DNA from 3 places in the Priestia sp. FSL H7-0729 genome. Region 1 is predicted to be linked to each of the others. Evidence: riboswitches for the same ligand, from Rfam matches in the RefSeq annotation. Region 1 holds a riboswitch; each other region holds the start of a gene.
The links. A riboswitch is a leader RNA that binds a small molecule or an ion and turns the genes downstream of it on or off. The one in region 1 is predicted to bind S-adenosylmethionine.
Positions count from the first base shown of each region.

Region 2: linked by a shared signal. The riboswitch ahead of MHH93_RS16380 (methionine ABC transporter ATP-binding protein) and the one ahead of mmuP (S-methylmethionine permease) in region 1 are both predicted to bind S-adenosylmethionine.
Region 3: linked by a shared signal. The riboswitch ahead of metA (homoserine O-acetyltransferase MetA) and the one ahead of mmuP (S-methylmethionine permease) in region 1 are both predicted to bind S-adenosylmethionine.

Region 1 covers NZ_JBBOTQ010000009.1:204,072-208,714, reverse strand. The annotation lists gene MHH93_RS20235 (GerAB/ArcD/ProY family transporter) at 1-524, shown strand, start outside; gene MHH93_RS20230 (Ger(x)C family spore germination protein) at 521-1,723, shown strand; SAM riboswitch class I at 1,798-1,899, shown strand; gene mmuP (S-methylmethionine permease) at 1,991-3,403, shown strand; gene mmuM (homocysteine S-methyltransferase) at 3,381-4,421, shown strand; gene MHH93_RS20215 (ABC transporter permease) at 4,521-4,643, opposite strand, start outside.
Region 2 covers NZ_JBBOTQ010000006.1:242,107-246,749, reverse strand. The annotation lists gene MHH93_RS16390 (MetQ/NlpA family ABC transporter substrate-binding protein) at 1-813, opposite strand, end outside; gene MHH93_RS16385 (methionine ABC transporter permease) at 888-1,547, opposite strand; gene MHH93_RS16380 (methionine ABC transporter ATP-binding protein) at 1,548-2,582, opposite strand; SAM riboswitch class I at 2,708-2,850, opposite strand; gene MHH93_RS16375 (Cthe_2314 family HEPN domain-containing protein) at 2,988-3,704, opposite strand; gene MHH93_RS16370 (COX15/CtaA family protein) at 3,903-4,643, opposite strand, start outside.
Region 3 covers NZ_JBBOTQ010000002.1:433,232-437,874, forward strand. The annotation lists gene MHH93_RS08475 (HRDC domain-containing protein) at 1-875, shown strand, start outside; gene corA (magnesium/cobalt transporter CorA) at 946-1,881, opposite strand; SAM riboswitch class I at 2,333-2,456, shown strand; gene metA (homoserine O-acetyltransferase MetA) at 2,693-3,610, shown strand; gene MHH93_RS08490 (PLP-dependent transferase) at 3,635-4,643, shown strand, end outside.

The DNA.
Region 1 (4,643 bases):
TACTCTCGTATACGGGGTACGAAGTTATGTTAGTCATCACTGCATATATGCAGGATCCGAAGAAAAGCAACAAGGCGATGACATGGGGGTTAACCATCTCTACACTGGTATATCTGATCACTGTTGTAATGGTCGTAGGTAGTTTATCCTTGGATGGAATTAAGACCAGAACGTGGCCAACATTGGATCTGGTCCGAAGTTTTGAGATACAGGGACTGATATTTGAACGTTTCGAATCATTATTGCTGGTGATCTGGATTATGCAGATTTTCTCGACATTTGCCATAACCCATTACTGTGCTTCTGTAGGGATTCGGGACTTGTTTCGGGCAAAGAAGATACGCAGGATTATGTATGCCCTGCTTCCAATCATTTATCTGACGGCAATGATGCCTAAAACTGTATTTGAAACTTTTGCACTGGGGGATATGTTAGGTAACGCATCTGTAGTTTTGTTCGCTATATTACCTCTGGTATTGCTGCTTATTAGCATAATTCGCAAAAAAGGAGGCAAACACGCATGATTTCATTCCGTATGTGCTTACGAGTAACTTGTGCTGTGTTCATCCTGTGTATAATATCAGGTTGCTGGAGCAGCCGCGAGATAGAAGATCTGAGTCTGTATGTAGGTCTCGGAATTGACGTTGGAAAAGAGACTGAATTCGAGAAGAATATCGCAGAACAGGGCGGGCATTACCCCAAGCAGAATAATGTCACAGCAACTGTTCAGATTGCCCCTGGAAATGCTAGCAGTCAAAAAAGTCAACAATCTGGTTCACCTTCTTCTGGCAAAGAGTCTTATTCCAACGAGCAGCTTACAGGGGATTCCATGTTGCAGATTTTTCGTCAGTTCGCTTTGCGGCGAGATCGTCCACTCATTGGACATCATCTGAAGGTTATTGTGATCTCCAAGGATATAGCTAAAAAGTATGGACTGATTCAATTGCTCGATTTTGTACTCCGGGATAACGATATTCGACCGAACTGTCTTGTACTGATTAGTCATCAACGAGCGGTTGATGTGCTTACCTCAGATGATCCTTCCCGTATTCCTGCATTTTACCTAACAGGTATTACGAACAATGCATACATTTCCAACAAGATTCTGGAACCCGTTTCGCTGGCAAAACTGGATGCCCAGATGCAGTCCGGGTCCAGTTTTCTGCTTCAAAATGTGCTGAATGCCAATGGAGAGGACAAGTTCTCCGGAGGCAGTATATTCGCTGCAAATACAACCAAATTTCTGGGGGAACTCAGCCAAACTGATGTGGAAGCTCTGTCCTGGATTACCCCCAAAAACCGAGGTGGTGTCATAAAAACATATAGTAAGGAGGGATTCACGGTACTCTATGAAATCAAGAAGAAGAAAACCAAAATCATTCCCAAGGTTGTTGGCGATGACATCTCGTTCCATGTGAAGGCAGAGTCCGAAGGATGGCTAATGGAGGATTGGCGAGCACCGGAAGAAGAAGAAACGGGTGCATATCTGACAGAGCTAGAAAAAGATTTTGCTGAATTGGTCGAGCAACAGATCAAACAGTTACTGTACAAGCTCCAGCATACCTACAAAGTCGATGTTGCTGACTTCCGCGACAGCATTCGTATTAAGTATCCAAAAACGTGGAAGAAGGTTAAAGGGAACTGGGATGAAATTTTTGCCACTGTACCCATTACGTATGAGGTCAAGACCAACATCATCAATCCGGGGTCTTCTACGGAATAGCGAGGAATGTGAACACAACAGTATTTAAATATTGACACATTCATGAACAATCGCTATATTTATAAAAAATCATTTTCTTATCCAGAGAGGTGGAGGGACTGGCCCTTAGAAACCTCAGCAGCAGATCTGAAGGATACTGTGCTAATTCCAGCGGGTGAAAGCCTGATAGATAGGAGCGTTTGTTTTTATTTGTCAGTAACGGCGCACTCTTTAGGAAGAGTGGGTCTTTTTTGTTTTTTCTGGATGAAGGAGTAGGGAGCAACAGGTATGGAGAACAACAACGACAAAGGACATTTTCAACGGAAAATGCAGGTACGGCATGTGGTCATGCTCTCTCTCGGAGGAGTCATTGGAACGGGACTATTCCTCAGCTCGGGTTACACTATTCAGCAGGCGGGACCCCTGGGCACTATTCTGTCCTATCTGATCGGAGCCATCGTTGTATATCTGGTGATGCTCTGTCTTGGTGAACTGTCTGTTCATATGCCAGAGACGGGAGCATTTCATAGTTATGCAGCCAAATATATCGGACCGGCAACAGGCTACACGGTGGCTTGGTTATACTGGTTAACCTGGACTGTTGCGCTTGGCTCCGAATTCACAGCCGCCGGATTGCTGATGCAGCGCTGGTTCCCATCGGTGAACGTATGGATATGGAGTGCGCTCTTTGCACTGATGATCTTTCTGTTTAATGCATTAACGGTGAAATTATTTGCGGAATCCGAGTTCTGGTTCTCATCTGTAAAAGTAGTGACTATCGTAATCTTCATTATTATCGGTGGCGCAGCCATGTTTGGGTTCATTCCCATGGCGGATGCTGAACCGGCTCCATTGCTATCGAATATTACCGCATCCGGGTGGTTCCCTCATGGGGCTACAGCGATATTGATGACCATGCTTGCTGTTAACTTTGCATTCTCAGGTACTGAGTTAATCGGCATTGCCGCCGGTGAGACGGAGAACCCGGAAAAGACGATACTGAAGGCTATTCATACAACGCTGTGGCGTTTGGTTATTTTTTTCATCGGAACGATTGTGATCTTGTCCGCCTTGCTGCCCATGTCGGATGCCAGTGTACTGGAAAGTCCGTTTGTAGCGGTAATGGAGCGGGTAGGTGTACCCTATGCAGCAGACATTATGAACTTTGTTATTCTGACGGCGATTCTCTCTGCTGCCAATTCAGGCTTGTATGCTTCATCGCGAATGCTCTGGTCTCTGGCCGATAAAAAGACGATTTCTCCTTGGTTTGCCAGATTGACCAAACGCGGGGTACCACTGAATGCGCTTTTGATTAGTATGGTGGGGGGTGCGCTGGCTTTGCTGTCCAGCATCATTGCGCCAGGCACCGTATACATTACACTGGTTTCCATTTCGGGTCTGGCTGTTGTTGCCGTATGGATGAGCATCAGCGCTTCCCAGTATATGTTCCGCAGACAGTATATCCGGGAAGGACATGCGGTCAAAGATCTGGTCTACCGCACACCACTGTATCCGGTGGTACCGATTGTTTCATTTATATTATGCCTGGCTTCATGCATAGGTATTGCCTTCGACCCGACACAGCGAATTGCGCTGTATTGTGGGGTTCCGTTTATCGCAGTATGTTACGCAGCTTATTATCTGACAGAGCGTGTGAATAAGAAAAGAGGACAAGTACATGACACAAGCACAACAGACTAACCCTATAGAACAGCTTCTTCGTGAACATCCGGTCATGATTCTGGATGGAGCGCTGGCGACGGAACTCGAACAGCATGGATGTGATCTGGATGATCCATTATGGTCGGCTCGTGTGTTGCTTGAGAATCCGGATGTTATTGTTCAGGTCCATGCGGATTATTTCCGAGCAGGAGCCGACTGTGCGATTACATCCAGTTATCAGGCGACGGTGGATGGCTTCCGCAAGAGAGGAATCGGCGAGCAAGAAGCGTTGGAACTGATTCGCAAGACGGTGGAACTGGCTGCACAGGCGAGAGATGAAGTATGGACAGAAGTGCAGGAAGGCGGAGTTAAAAATACGGAAGCCAAACTGGACGGCAATCTGGTCATCAGAACAGCACAACAAAGGTCTGATGTATTGGAGACAGAGGTCTTGGCTCGGCCACGACCAATGGTTGCTGCATCCGTTGGACCCTACGGCGCTTATCTAGCAGATGGATCGGAATATGTCGGTCACTACGATGTGTCAGATGAGACCTTGGCTGCATTCCATCGTCCGCGGATGGCGGCGTTGCTTGAAGCGGGTGCTGATATTCTGGCTTTTGAGACCATTCCATCCTTGCAGGAAGCACAGGTTCTGATTGATTTGCTGAAGGAGTTTCCTCATGCGTATGCCTGGCTATCTTTCTCTTTAAAAGACGGGACAAGCATCAGCGAGGGCACATCGCTTGAGGTATGTGCACAGACGTTTGGCTCCGAGCCACAAATTGCGGCAATTGGCCTGAACTGTGCTCCTATGGAAGTGGTGACGGAAGCCGTGACTATTCTGAGCCGTGCCAGCGATAAACCTGTCATTGTCTACCCGAACTCGGGAGAAGTATACGATGCAGCAACGAAGACGTGGAGCGGGCAGGGTACCTGTGGCAGTATGAGTGATGCTTCGGAACAGTGGATATCCGCGGGTGCAAAAATCATTGGCGGCTGTTGCCGCACGACTCCACATCAGATTGGCGAACTTGCGAAGAAGTGGCGGAGCTGAAGTATATCAGCCCAGCCAGATCTGCACGGAAGAGCCCTTCTTATCTTATAAAGGATAGGAAAGGGCTTCTTCTGCATGAGCACTTCTTCTTTCTACATGTTATTCGACGACAAGGATGCGCGGCGATGCCTGACGGATCACTTTGGACGATGCCCAGGATCCTAGAGCCGCGGCAAGAATACTCAGACTAGCAAAGAGTATAATGCCTCCCCAGTTCAGAAT
Region 2 (4,643 bases), on a different contig from region 1:
TTTATAACGTTCTTTAATGAATGTTTTCACTTCTTCGGAGTGCAAGGCAGCAGCCAATTTCTGAATTGCATCTGCATCCTTGTTGTCCTCACGGGAAACGAGGATGTTCGCGTATGGGTTACCTTGCAGATCTTCGATCAGCAAAGCATCATTTGCCGGATTCAGGTTCGCTTCAAGCGCATAGTTAGCGTTGATGAATACCAGATCCGCTTCATCCAATTGACGAGGCATCATGGCTGCATCCAGCTCGATGATATCCAGGTTCTTCGGATTGGCTGTGATATCCTGAATCGTAGATGTGATATTTGTGTTGTCTTTCAGCGTAATAATGCCTTCCTTCGCAAGCAACAACAGTGCACGTCCACCATTGGATGGGTCATTTGGAATGGCTACTTTTGCGCCGTCAGCCAATTCATCCAAAGACTTAATCTTTTTGGAGTATCCGCCAAAAGGTTCAACATGGACAGGTGTTACAGTAACGAGGTTGAATCCACGTTCTTTATTCTCTGTGTCCAGATAAGGCTGGTGCTGGAAGAAGTTTGCATCCAATTTTTTATCAGCCAGTTGTTGGTTAGGTTGTACATAGTCATTAAACGTAACGACTTGCAGACGAATACCTTGTGCTTCCAGCTCAGGCTTGATACTTTCCAGAATCTCTGCATGTGGTGTCGGTGAAGCTCCAACTTTCAATTCAACCGTGCGTGGTGCACCTGCTGAATTGTCTGCGCCACTATCGGCGTCCTTGTTGTTTCCGCAAGCTGCGAGAACCGCAATTAACATAAGACTAAGTAGAGCGAATGACCATTTTTTCATGTGTAAAACCCCTTCTCTAATCATTTTTTCATGTGGCGTTCGAATAAATGCCTTGCCATCATGTTATCTATGTGTTATTTCCTGGTGAAAAATGTAACCAAGCGATCTCCAGCCATCTGGAGAATTTGCACTAGAATGATCATAAATACAACGGATATAATCATGATTTCATTTTGATAACGATAATACCCATAATTGATTGCCAGCGTTCCCAGTCCTCCACCACCAACCATGCCCGCCATCGCCGTGTAAGAGACAAGCGTAACGATGGTAATGGTTATCCCAGCAACCAAACCAGGTAATGCTTCAGGCAGTAATACCCGTCTTACAATCTGTCCGGTCGATGCACCCATCGACTGTGCTGCTTCAATGACACCCCGGTCAACTTCTCGCAACGTTGTCTCCACCAATCGAGCAAAGTAAGGAGCTGCTGAAATAACCAAAGGAGGTATAACACCTAACACTCCTGTAGCTGTACCGACGAGTGAACGAGTGAATGGAATAAGAGCAACAATCAATATGATAAATGGAACTGATCGTAAAATATTTACAATCAAGGACAATATAATGTACACCGTCCGTGACTTGATCGAAGCAGATCGGGCTGTCATAAACAGCAGAACTCCGAGTGGTAAACCAAAGATAACGGTGAATAGGCCTGATACACCCAAGATTTGCAGTGTCTCTATGGAAGCTTTACCAACCTCTTCCCAACGTACGGTTGAAAAATCCATCTAACGTAGCACCTCCACATCAAGTCCCTCAGCGGTCAATTCGGATATCGTCCGATCAATCGCATTGGAATCACCTTCGAACCGAACGGTCAGCTGACCATAAGGAACCTGTTTAATCGTAGAGATCGTCCCTTGCAGGATGGCAAAATCCACACCCGTCTTACGAACCGTCCTGGACAAAATCGCTTCATATGTTTTGTTCCCCAGAAAGGATATCTTCACAAGTTTGGAAGCAATCCCTATCTGCAGTTCAACGCCTGCATTCGCCAGAGCCGTCTCTTCCAGAGCCAGTCCTGCTTCATGGTCTCGCATCATGAAGTCCCGCGTAATTGCATGCTGCGGCTTCAGGAACACTTCTGTTACAGGTCCCTGCTCCACAATGCCGCCTTGATGAATGACAGCCACCTTGTCACAGATGTTCTGAATGACATGCATCTCATGTGTAATCAGCACAATCGTAAGGTTGTACTTTTCGTTAATGTCGAGCAATAACTTCAGGATTGAATTTGTCGTCTGCGGATCAAGTGCTGAAGTAGCCTCATCACAGAGAAGTACATTTGGATCACTCGCAAGTGCTCTGGCAATCCCTACACGTTGTTTCTGTCCACCCGATAATTGAGCTGGATATTTGTTGCTGTGGTTCTCCAGACCAACCAGATTGAGCATTTCCTTCACTTTGCGATCAATGGCATCCTTGGGTGTATTCACAAGCTTTAGTGGAAAAGCTACATTGTCATATACCGTTGCCGAGGATAACAGATTAAAGTGTTGAAAAATCATGCCGATCTTGCGTCTCTGTTGCTGCAATTCGGTTTTGCTCAGCGCTGTCAGGTTGACCCCGTCAACCCATACTTCACCCTCCGTAGGCCTTTCCAGCAAATTAATACAGCGAATCAATGTACTCTTGCCCGCTCCGGAATGGCCTATCACTCCGTAGATTTCACCCTTTTGGATGTTCAAATTCAGCTCGGATAAAGCAGTTGTAGCTTTTTTCCCTTTGCCGTACGTTTTCGTTAACCCTTTTAATTCAATCAATCGCACTTGCCCCTTTCCAACCACCTACATGTATCTTTACCCGATCTTAAGGAAAACTCCCCTTTAAGTACAAAAAAGAGCCCTTTGCAGATACAAAGAGGGCTCTTCACGTGAAAGAATATACCTTCTCATCTGCCAAAATCGTGCCTTGCACCATTTTGTAGGAATTAGCACCTAACATCTATAACGAATGATACATGTATCATGTCGGTTACAAATCGGTTGCCGGGCTTCATCGGGCCTGTCCCTCCGCCGCTCTCGATAAGAAATATGTTGTTGTAGGATTTTATAAGTTCATGTAGTTCATGCTTTATAATGTGAACGTAAACTTTGAAATATTAGTTCAATCTTCGTCCTTATGACCATTCTAATTAAAACTCAGTATATTCCAAGTATTCCGATTTGTCAAAGGGAATTATTTCTTTTCCATATATTATTGATATAACGATAAGAGGTTGTTAACGTTTCACAAACCATATCCACGCCTTGACGCATTTCCTGCACATGCTGATTCAGATCCTCCAACTTCACTTTACCTTGCAATGTCTGGTGAAGCTGCCACAGGTCATCGTGCATTTCTGAGTTCATGTAATGAATCTCCATGTTACGTCGTTTACGCAGCTTACTCATCGGTTCCCGATACGAATCCTTGATCTGAATCAATCGCAACGCAAGATCATGATGCTCCCTCGCATAATCGAACTGCCTTAACACCGTAAAATAAGAAAAATGCGCTTTTGTATTTGAAGTATTCAACTGGAATATTTCATTTAATACGGTGCCGACTTTATCCAGAATGGCAAAGCAGCGAATGAAGCCATCTTTGTAAAAATACACATACCGGGCATACTCAGCTTTTTCAGCTGGCGTCATATCATCCGTTGAACCTGCAACGACCTTTTTACGAAAATGAGCAGCAGCAAAACAGCTTTGCTCCAGTTCATCCAGAGAGGAGATGAGTCCCTGAGTCCACACATACAGCTTCCGATAGTCATGGGTGGGATCATGGTCCACATGCATCTGTCGTTGAAATAGCTCAAGCGTATGCGCCATTGCGTCCATCGCTTCCTTCAATTTACCTTCGTTTATACGCGGTTTTTCCCCCAGCAACGTTCGCAGCATATACAACCTCCTCTTTTCCAATTCAACAAGAATTCATCACCGTAACACTTCATCCATTCCGTGTAATTGCTGCTTGCCATAGGTTGCCCTGATCCCCCTGACATCAAACAAAGTCCACCTGTCCAATGATGTACATCACTGGATGGTGGACTTTCATATTTAGCCCAAGTACCTTTGGAAAAAGAATGGATCTATATCTTAGAAACGATTAGCCGGGCGATGCAGCTTGTACACCAGGAAACTCATATACGTTAAGACCCCGAACAATATGGCAATATCCAACATATGAGCAAGAGCTACAAACATGTATACTTCCGGACGGTTCATTGTCACCATCATGAAAATACCAATGACTACTTGCATCAGAATAAGAACAACGGATACCACACCCAGAGTACGCATTTCCTTGTTGTCCGGATGATTACGGTAAGCGAAGTGACCCAAAATTGCGATTACAATGACGAGCGACGCAGCTGCTGCACGGTGAGCAAAAGCAACCGCTACCCCACCCGAAAGCTCAGGAATAATCTGCCCGTTACAGAGCGGAAATCCAGAACATCCGCCGGCAGAATCCGTGTGACTCACAAATGCACCTGTGTATACCACGAGATATGTGTAAATGGTGGAAAACCAGACCAGATTCCTGAATTTTTTACTAACCCGAGGGTATTTATTCAGACGCTCCAATCCACCATCTTTTGCCTCCTGCCTTATGCCCAGCGCCATCATTAGGGAACTGGCAAAAGCAATCAGTGCAAAACCGAAATGCAGTGCCATAACTGCTGAAGATTGGGAGAAGACGACGGCAAAAGCCCCCATAATACCCTGGACGATAACAAATACCAAGGTTAAGAAAGAGAACAATTGCAGGTCACGGCGTGACTTGCCGAACCGCAGAAAAGCAACAAACGAGGCTATGGACAGAAGTCCAGCCAGTGC
Region 3 (4,643 bases), on a different contig from region 1:
GTGAGGACAACATCTGGTATGAAGGGACTTCTTGGGAGGAACTGCTTCATATTTACCGTCACCAGCTTGCCACCCAGATGAGTGAGGGGTACCGACCGCAGTTACAGGGCCTATTTCATGAGAATGATGATTTGAAGTCACGCAGTTATGGTGGACAGCGACTCCATTGTTACAGTGAGTTATACGGTAATGAGCAGTTATATACGGATCTGTGCACCTGGCGCAGGAAGAGAGCCGTATCTGACCGGAAGGCACCGTATTTTATTGCAACGAATCGTCTGCTGCGTTTGATCAGTGCCTTTGTTCCGCAATCGATGGATGAACTGATGCAACTGCCGGGTGTAGGGGAGAGCAAAGCAACCGACTATGGTGCGGAATGGATGGAGATTACGAACGGTTTGGAGCGTTCAACGACATTCCCGCTGGAATGGGTATACACGGCGCTGAAGGAAGAAGAGTTTGAGAGCTGGTTATATAAGCAGAGAGAGCAGAAGTACAAGCAGGAACTTGATAAGTTCACCACGCGCAAGCAGGTGCTTGAAGGCATGAAGGAAGGGTATACGTTAGAGGAGATTGTTCAACGATCCGGATTATCCCGACGCGAGTTAATTGAGCTGTTAGAGGCACTGGATCACGAAGGTTATGACACCGATTGTCTTCTTGATGTGGAGCTGGCGGTGATGCCAGAGAACGAACAAGAGGCTGTATGGAGTGCGTATGAGGAGCTGGGAGATACCTTCCTGAAGCCAGTATTACATAAGGTGTATGGAGGAGATAAGCCCGACGGAGGAAGTCTGGAGCAGGTCTATGAAAGACTGCGCATGATTCGAATCCGCTTTCGTCGGCATGCAGAGACAGAGCGGAACGTAGGTTAGTTTTAGGATATTAACAAAGACGAGGCGGATCTCCAAGTGGAGCGCTTCGTCTTTGTTATTTCACAAGAGTTCATACCCAGTCTTTTTTGCGGAAAATGAAGAACATGCTCAGGCCCAGTGTAACCATCAGGCCAATTACAACAAAATAGCTGTATTTCCAGTTAAGCTCGGGCATATTCGTAAAGTTCATGCCGTATATACCGGTAATGACCGTAAGCGGCATGAAAACCGTTGTAATGGCGGTAAACACACGCATGATCTCATTCGCCCGGTTCGCAATACTGGACTGGTAGGCTTCTCGTAAGTTGCCCATCAAGTCCCGATACGTCTCAAAGGTCTCCGATATTTTTACAGCATTCTCATAGATGTCACTGAAATACTTTTGCAGTTGATCATCGATGAGACGCAGATCTTTTTTGTTCAGTGTATTAATGACCTCTTTCTGAGGTCCAAGCACTTTTTTCAACCATAGAATCTCACTGCGCAGCCCGATGATTTCATTCAGATGTGACTTTTTGGTATGCATCAGAATGTCTTCCTCAAGCTTCTCGATCCGAGCTTCAATCCGGTCACCTACGGTGAAATAATTATCAACGATCAAGTCAACCAGCAAATACAGCAGACGGTCCGGTGTACTGATTTCCTGTTCCCACAGGATTGGTTTCAGTGTGCGTAATTCGCTGACCTTCTGCTTTGTAACACTAATGATGAAATGTCTGCCGAGGAACAGGTTGACTGCACGCAGAAATATCTCTTCATCATCGAAACGAATGCTATTAATCACAATAAAATAATGGTTCTCATAAATTTCAATCTTCGGACGTTGTTCTTCGTCACTAAGACAGTCTTCCACAGCCAGATCATGCATCAAGAACAGCGGCTGAAGTACCGCCAAATCGTCTACGTCTGCATCAATCCAGTAAAATCCTTCCGCTGGTGGAGTCAGCGCCTGCTGAATGTCGTCCACCGGAATAAATACACCGTTGTTTACCAACCGGATTTTCATCGTTAATCTACTCCTTCTGCACCCGCCAACTTGGCGGATATTATCATTATGGGCGCAAAAAGAACAAATCAGCCGGTCGGCAGCGGAGCCTGGAGATCAGGGCTGCGTTCACTATAAGATCAAACGGAAGTCACGTCCCGCTGCCGGCATGCTGATGTCAATTCTCTATGCAGTTTGTCGGAATTCGGCTGCCAGTCAGGCCTCGGGTCGCCATCCATTTAATATGTCACCTCTCACATAAGGGTTTATAACACCTTGTTTAGTATACCGCTGGTACAAGGTGCTTTCAAGCGCAAAAATGTGTCTATTTCGCGCCCTGAGGCAGTGTATGACAACGGATGATGAACGGTTCCGATCTGGACAGCAGACATAGAACTGCAACTTGACGTGAGGGCATTAATGTAATAAAGTAGACGGTGAACCATATTAAATTACAATCTAATACAGCGAAATCTTATCAAGAGTAGGTGGAGGGACTGGCCCGATGAAACCCGGCAACCGGCGGTATACCGCACGGTGCTAATTCTTGCAGCGACCAAGTGTCAAGTGGCACTGTTGTAACTGAGAGATGAGAGAGGCGCATATCTATTTACATATGACCTTTCTCGAAATCCGAGGAAGGTCTTTGTCATATGCCCCGACTTCTCAGCAGTGATTTTCGCTAAGGAACTTGAGGTTGTATGTAACGTTGGATATGAAGAGCAATTCAATGTTTTTACAAGCTCAAGGCAGTCTATAACTGTATTGATGTGAAGACATCAAGCCAGCGTTAGCTGCATCTATCTATGCACAAGGAGGAGTTAGACTTACCATGCCAATCAAAATACCCGATACGCTACCCGCAAAAGAAGTACTTGAAGGAGAGAATATCTTCGTCATGGATGAAACTTCTGCCTACCAGCAAGATATTCGTCCACTCCGTATCGCTATATTAAACCTGATGCCTACAAAGGAAACGACCGAAACACAATTGCTTCGTCTGGTGGGAAACACGCCTATTCAAGTGGATGTTGTTCTCGTACATCCCAAATCTCATACATCGAAGAATACATCTCAGGAATATCTGGATTTGTTCTATAAAACCTTCGATGAGATTGAACACCGCCGTTTCGATGGCATGATTATTACCGGTGCCCCTGTGGAACAGATGGATTTCGAAGACGTGAACTATTGGAATGAAATCCAGGAGATCTTCGAATGGACCAAAACCAATGTGACATCCACCCTCCACATATGTTGGGCTTCCCAGGCAGGTTTATACCATCATTTTAACGTCCCTAAAGTTGCACTGGATGAGAAGTGTTTTGGCGTTTTCCCGCACACCATTAATAAACCACATGTTCCATTGTTGCGTGGATTCGATGAAGTATTCAACGTCCCACACTCCCGTCATACGGAAGTGCGACGTGAAGATATTGAAAAGAATGAGAAGTTAGAGATTTTGGCTGAATCCGAGGAAGCGGGTATTTTCCTGGTTGCTACCAAAGACGGCAAACAGATTTTTGCCACAGGACATGCCGAGTATGATCCCTTCTCATTAAAGTGGGAGTATGACCGAGATACAGCGAAAGGGATGGATATCGCACTACCTAGACATTATTATCCGAATGACGACCCTTCGCGTATACCACCGGCTACTTGGCGAGCTCATGCGAACTTATTATTCTCTAATTGGCTTAATTACTATGTGTATCAGGAAACACCTTACGATATTGGCCCGCAAATCTAATCGAGATTACAGGAGGATGCAGCAATGGAAGACAACAACAAGTTGAAAATCGAAAGCCGCTTAGCACAAATTGGGTCCATCAATGAACCGGTAACAGGCGCCATTAACTTTCCGATCTATCAATCCACTGCGTTTCGCCACCCGAAGCTAGGACAAAGCACGGGGTTTGATTATATTCGTACGACGAATCCAACCCGTAAAGTATTGGAAGAAGCAGCCGCAGCGCTGGAGTCTGGTGATGCAGGATTTGCCTGTAGCTCGGGTATGGCTGCACTGCAAACGATCTTTGCCATGTTTGGTCAAGGGGATCATCTGATTGTATCGTTGGATCTATACGGTGGAACCTATCGTCTGCTTGAACGCATCCTGTCTCGTTTCGGCGTAACTGCCAGTTATGTGGACACGAATGACCTCGCAGCACTGGAAAATGTTCGTCAGCCGAATACCAAAGCGGTATTTATTGAGACACCAACCAATCCACTGATGATGATCACTGATGTGGAAGCCGTTGCTTCCTGGGCGAAAAGTTACAACCTGTTGACCATTGTTGACAACACGTTGTTGACTCCATTCTTCCAACGTCCGATTGAACTGGGTGCCGATATCATCATTCATAGCGCTACCAAATATCTGGGCGGACACAATGATGTGCTGGCCGGACTAATTATTACCAAGGGTGAGGCATTGTCTGCAGAGATGGCGTTCTTGCATAATTCCATTGGAGCGGTTTTGTCTCCGAGTGACTCCTACCAGTTGATGAAAGGCATGAAAACGCTGGCTCTTCGCATGGAGCGTCATGAGTACAATGCACTTACCATTGCCAAATACTTGCTTGAGCATCCAGCGGTGGGTGAAGTCTATCATCCAGGTCTGTCGGATCATCCGGGATATGAAGTTCAGAATAAACAATCCACGGGAAACACAGGTATCTTCTCTTTCAAAGTGAAAGATGCACGTTATGTTGAACCATTGCTGCGTCATATCAAACTGATCGCTTTTGCCGAAAGTCTCGGTGGAGTGGAATCACTCATGA